Pseudorhizobium banfieldiae: one gene and its partner. The protein of the gene in region 2 interacts with the protein of the main gene of each other region in a pairwise test. Links are inferred from orthologs where the notes say so. Each region holds a gene or a part of one and is shown on either strand. Other genes may lie near its edges.

The links. Proteins that work in one complex are often made in the same cells at the same time.
Region 1: the proteins of NT26_RS16875 (region 2) and ccmE interact in binary tests that used the Escherichia coli proteins (3 or more experiments, as listed by UniProt). The link is inferred for Pseudorhizobium banfieldiae from one-to-one orthologs.

What each region holds. Positions count from the first base shown.
Region 1 is NZ_FO082820.1:923,153-926,203, reverse strand. The notes cover bases 73-3,051. They hold ccmE (cytochrome c maturation protein CcmE), read right to left. Parts: upstream 1,801-3,051; coding sequence 1,345-1,800; downstream 73-1,344. Other genes in these bases: ccmI (c-type cytochrome biogenesis protein CcmI), read right to left, coding at 1,797-2,936; NT26_RS04475 (heme lyase CcmF/NrfE family subunit), read right to left, coding at 73-1,348. In the rest of the region: more of NT26_RS04475, read right to left, coding at 1-72. UniProt on the Escherichia coli protein: Heme chaperone required for the biogenesis of c-type cytochromes. Transiently binds heme delivered by CcmC and transfers the heme to apo-cytochromes in a process facilitated by CcmF and CcmH.
Region 2 is NZ_FO082820.1:3,465,243-3,468,041, forward strand. Bases 33-2,759 are described here. They hold NT26_RS16875 (heme ABC transporter permease), read left to right. Parts: upstream 33-880; coding sequence 881-1,639; downstream 1,640-2,759. Other genes in these bases: ccmA (heme ABC exporter ATP-binding protein CcmA), read left to right, coding at 33-180; ccmB (heme exporter protein CcmB), read left to right, coding at 177-836; ccmD (heme exporter protein CcmD), read left to right, coding at 1,641-1,814; NT26_RS16885 (DsbE family thiol:disulfide interchange protein), read left to right, coding at 1,811-2,413; NT26_RS16890 (DUF2585 domain-containing protein), read right to left, coding at 2,418-2,759. Also shown: more of ccmA, read left to right, coding at 1-32; more of NT26_RS16890, read right to left, coding at 2,760-2,799. UniProt on the Escherichia coli protein: Required for the export of heme to the periplasm for the biogenesis of c-type cytochromes.

The DNA.
Region 1 (3,051 bases), 2.5 Mb from region 2 along the record:
CCATCACCGGGCCGCCGTTCTCGATGTAGTAGAGGGTCAGGCCTGCCACCAGCGCCAGTCCGGCGGCGACGTAGAGGCGCTGCAGTGCGGCGAGCAGGTCGCCCCGCTTCCAGGCGAGCATCGGCCCGAACGGAACGGCGATCAGCAGCGGGATCATCAGCAGCCCGAAGGTCATGTTGAAGAATGGCGCCCCGACCGAAATCTTCTCGCCGGTCAGCGTTTCCAGCACCAGCGGATAAAGCGTTCCGATCAGGACCGTCGCCGTTGCGACCGTCAGGATCAGGTTGTTGAGGACGAGCGAACCTTCGCGAGAGATCGGCGCGAAAAGGCCACCGGACTTCAGCATCGGTGCCCGCCAGGCGAAGAGCGCAAAGGCACCGCCAATGAACAGCATGAGGATTGCCAGGATGAAGATGCCGCGCGTGGGGTCCGTGGCAAAGGCGTGAACCGAGGTCAGCACACCCGAGCGGACAAGGAAGGTGCCGAGCAGCGACAGCGAGAAGGTCATGATCGCCAGCAGCACGGTCCAGATTTTCAGCGCCTCGCGTTTCTCCATCACCAGCGCCGAGTGCAGAAGCGCGGTGCCGGCGAGCCAGGGCATGAAGGAGGCGTTTTCGACCGGGTCCCAGAACCACCAGCCGCCCCAGCCGAGTTCGTAATAGGCCCAGTAGGAGCCCATCGCGATGCCGGCAGTCAGGAAGGTCCAAGCAGCCAGCGTCCACGGACGCACCCAGCGCGCCCAGGCCGCATCGATACGGCCCTCGATCAAGGCCGCGACCGCGAAGGAGAAGCAGACGGAAAAGCCTACATAGCCGAGATAGAGGAGCGGCGGATGCACCGCCAGTCCCGGGTCCTGGAGGATCGGGTTAAGGTCCTGGCCTTCGGCAGGCGCCGGACTGAGGCGGGCGAAAGGATTGGATGTCAGCAGGATGAACAGCGTGAAGGCGGTAGCGATCCAGCCCTGCACCGCCAGCACATTGGCATGCAGCGTGTCGGGGAGGTTGCGCCCGAAGAAGGCGACGAGGGCGCTGAAAAAGACCAGGATCAGCAGCCAGAGCAGCATCGAGCCTTCGTGGTTGCCCCAGACGCCGGAGAACTTGTAGACCAACGGCATCATCGAGTGGGAATTCTCCCAAACGTTCTTCACCGAAAAGTCGGAGGCCGCATAGGCCCAGGTCAGAGCCGAGAAGGAGAACAGCACCAGCAGGAACATCAGGATCGAACCGACCGGCGCCAGCGCCATCATCGCCGCATCGTTGCGGCGCGCGCCGATCAACGGCAGGATCGACACGATCAGCGCGGTGGCGAGCGCAAGGACGAGCGCATAATGTCCGACTTCGATGATCATTGCGTCGCCGCCTCCCCGCCGTGCTGCCAGACCCCCTGCTCCTTCAGGCGGTCGGCCACTTCCTTCGGCATGTAGTTCTCATCATGCTTGGCCAGCACAGAATCCGCAACGAAGGAGTGGGTCGCAGCGTCGAACGCGCCTTCGGTCACCACGCCCTGTCCCTCGCGGAACAGGTCGGGCAGGATGCCCGTATAGCTGACCGGCACCGTGTTCGAGCCGTCGGTTACCGAGAAGCTTACCGTAGAACCCGCACCACGCTTGACCGATCCCTCGGCCACCAGGCCGCCAAGGCGGATGCGCGTGCCCGGAGAAACCTCCGTGGTGGCGAGATCTGCCGGCATATAGAAATAGGCGACCGACTGGCTGAAGGCGAACATGACCAGGAGGACGGCGGCGAGGATGAAGCTCATGCCGCCGGCGATGATGGTGAGACGTTTCTGTTTGCGTGTCATTGCGTCGCTCCTTCGACGGCCAGGCCAACCTCGCGGGCAAGCGCAATCAGTTGCTGCCCCTCGCTGCCTTCCGCCGGGAATGTCTTCAAGCCGCTCTTAAGCGCTTCCTCGGCCTTTTCTTTGTCGCCGAGCACGGAATAGGACCGCACCAGCCGGAGCCAGCCTTCCAGGTTGTTCGGATCGTCCTGCAGGCGGGCCGCGAGGCTCTCCACCATGCCGCGGATCATGTTCTGGCGATCGCCTTCGGACATCTGGCCCGCCGCAGCCATGTCGTCCGCGGATGGCCCGTTCGTCGCTTCCGCCGCCTGCGGGGGCGTACCGCCGGTCGCCGCGATATGCTGCCGGATCAGGTCCATCCAAGGCGCGTCGGGCGGAGAAGCTTTGGCAATCGCCTCGAAGGCCGCGCGTGCCTCGTCGCGGCGGCCGGCCTGCTCCAGGCCGAGACCGACATAGAAGCGGGCGCGGGGATTGTCCGGCTGAAGGCGCAGGCTCTCCTCGAAGGCGAGGCGCGCATCCTCGGTGACGATGCCGTCATTGGCGGCAACGAGGGTCTCCCCCAGCCCGTCAAGCCGCTCCGGGCTGGTCCCAAGCAGCCGCATGGCATTGCGGAATGCGAGTTCCGCATCGCCCAGCCGCCTGGCCTTGAAGTAGATCGGCGCCAGCAGGTCCCAGCCCGCACCGTCCTTCGGGTTCTCGGCCAGGTGCCGTTCGGCCTTGGCGACCAGCAAGGCCATGTTCTGGCCGGGATTCTCAAGTCGGGCGGCAAGCGGCTGGTCCGGGAGCTGCGGATTGCCGAGCAACAGATAGAGGGACAGTCCCACGGCGGGGACGAGAAGGGTCACCGCTGCGCCTGTTGCGGTCAGGCCGGTACGGCCGGCGGGAGCTTCGCTCTGGCTCTCCGCCTCTCCGGCAGCCGACAACAGCCGGCGGCCGATCTCGGCCTTCGCATACTCGGCCTCTTCCGCGGAGATCAGGCCCTGCTCGCGATCGCGCTCGAGTTCGGCCATCTGATCTCTATAGACGGCGATCTCTCCGGCGCGATCGGGAATTTCGGATTTGGCGCCGCGCGCCAGCGTGACGAGCAGGACGGCCGCGACGGCGGCGGTCAGGACAGCGAGGATGATCCACAAGAACATAATGGTCCAAATACTGGAACCGGGCTGCCTTTCCAACGGCAAAGCCGGTCATGACACAGATTTGAGGCGTTTGGCCGCAAGTTGCTTGTGCCCCTGATGCACCCGTAGCGCGATT
Region 2 (2,799 bases):
GACGAACCGACTGCCGCCCTTGACACCAGGGCGGAGGCGACCTTTGCCGATCTCATCCGCCAGCACCTGGCCCGTGGCGGCATTCTTCTCGCCGCAACCCACCAGCCGCTCGGTATCGAGGGGATGCAGGAACTGCGGATGACGGGGTTTGCCGGTGTGGCAGAGGAGTTCGCGGCATGATGTCCCTGCTGCTCCGCGACCTGAAGCTGTCCGTGCGTGCCGGCGGCGGCGCCCTGATCGGCGTCCTCTTCTTCATGACCGTCGTCGCGGTCATTCCGTTCGGGGTTGGCCCCGACCTCAACCTGCTCTCCCGCATCGGCCCGGCCATTGTCTGGATCGGGGCGCTCCTCGCGGCGCTGCTCGGGCTCGACCGCCTCTTCCAGACGGAGCGGGACGACGGCTCGCTCGACCTGATCCTGATGCAGGAGCACCCGCTGGTGCTCACCGTGCTGGTCAAGTGCCTCGCCCACTGGCTGGCCAACAGCCTGCCGCTGGTGATCGCCTCGCCGCTTCTCGGCCTGTTCATGAACATGAGTGAAGTCGCCATCGGCGCGGTCGCCGTGACTTTACTCGTCGGCACGCCTGCCCTCACCTTTATCGGCGCCGTGGGAGCCGCGGTCGCGGTAAGCCTGCCGAGGGGCGGTCTGCTGGTATCGATCCTCGTTCTGCCGCTCGCCATACCGGTGCTGATCTTCGGCGTCAGTGCATCCTATGCGGCGGTCCAGGACCCTGCCCCGTTTATGCCGCCATTCCTGATATTATTAGCGATCACGATGTTTTTCGCAGTTATCGGCCCGCTCGGTGCATCGCTTGCTTTGCGCAACGCGAGCGATTGACTAGGATCAAGCCCGAAAGCGCCGTTTCTGCCTAGAAAGAACCCATGACCGAAAGCCTCGCCATCACAAAGTTCAGCGACCTCGCCAACCCGACCCGCTTCCTGAATTTGTCGGGGCGGATCCTGCCTTGGCTGGGCTGTCTGACCGCCGGCCTCTTCGCGGTCGGCCTCTATCTCAGCTTCACGACCGAAGGCGACTACCAGCAGGGCGAGACCGTGCGCATCATGTACGTGCACGTCCCGGCAGCATGGCTGTCGATGATGTGCTACACGGTGATGGCGCTTTCGGCCATCGGCACGCTGGTCTGGCGTCATCCGCTTGCCGATGTCAGCCACAAGGCCGCCGCCCCGCTCGGCGCAGCCTTCACGCTGATCGCGCTCGCGACCGGATCGCTCTGGGGTAAGCCCATGTGGGGCACGTGGTGGGTCTGGGACGCGCGGCTGACTTCGGTCTTCGTGCTTTTCCTGATGTATCTCGGCCTGATTGCGCTGAACCGGGCGATGGACGACCCGTCGAAGGCCGCACGGGTCAGCGCCGTGCTCATTCTCGTCGGCTTCGTGAATATCCCGGTCATCAAGTTCTCGGTCGAGTGGTGGAACACGCTGCACCAGCCGGCGAGCGTCGTGCGGCTGGATGGCCCGACGATCGATCCGGAATTCCTGATCCCGCTGCTGGTGATGGCGTTCGCCTTTACCTTCCTCTTCTTCACGCTGCACCTCATGGCGATGCGAAACGAGATCTGGCGCCGCCGGATCACGGCGCAACGACGCATGGCGGCGCGCATGGCGAGCCGGGAGAGCTGAGATGGGCCACGATTTCTACATCGCAGTATCTTATGGCGTCTCGGGCTTGATCATCGCGCTCATGCTCGGTTGGATATGGCTGGACGGGCGTGCCCGACAGCGGGAGCTTGCGGAACTGGAAGCCTCCGGCATCCGGCGGCGCTCCTCTGCACCCGTCAAGGATGGCGCCGCATGACCAGCGAGATCGACAAAGCACCCGCCCGCCGGCGCGGCATCGGCCGGTATCTCTTGGCGCTCATACCGCTGGCCGTCTTCGCGGGCTTTGCCCTCGTCGCGGGCAAGATGCTCTACGACCAGGACGTCAACGGCCGCGACATTTCCGCCATTCCCTCCGCGCTGATCGGCCAGAAGGCGCCATCACTGGCCCTGCCGGCTCTCGAAGGTTCGAACACGCCAGCGCTTACGGATGCGGCGATCGACGGCAAGCTGACACTCGTTAACGTCTTCGCCTCCTGGTGTGTCCCCTGCCGGCAGGAGCATCCTTTCTTGAAGGAATTGGCGAAGGACGAACGGCTGACGGTGGTCGGCATCAACTACAAGGACCGCAACGACAACGCGCTGCGCTTCCTCGGCGAGCTCGGCAATCCCTATGATGCGATCGGCGTCGATCCGAACGGCAAGGCCGCCATCGACTGGGGTGTCTACGGCATTCCGGAAAGCTATCTTGTCGGGACGGACGGGACCATCCTCTACAAGAAGGTCGGTCCGTTTGACGAACGCAGCCTGACGCAGGAACTGCTGCCGGCCATCGAGAAAGCCGCCTCCGGAACCTGAAATGTCAGCCCAGCGCCGCCTGCCACTCGCGCACCGCATCGAGCGGCCAGAGCAGCATCAGCACGTTGAGAGTCAGGTTGTCGCGAATGATCCAGCCGGTCAGGAGTTCGAAGCCGATGGCAATCGCAACCGTTAGCCAGACTGGCAGACGCGAAGCGGCCAGGAAGCCGATCGTCATGAAGACGGTATCCATCGCCGAATTGAGGATGCTGTCGCCGCTGTAGCCGAGCGCCATGGTGGCGGTGCGGTAGCGGTCGATCACCATCGGCGTGTTTTCCAGCACCTCCCATGCCGCCTCGATCAGCACCGCGAACGAAAGCCGCGCCGTCAGCGGCGCCCGGCGGAACAGCAGCCAAGCGAGGCCGTAGAACAGGAAGCCGTGTATG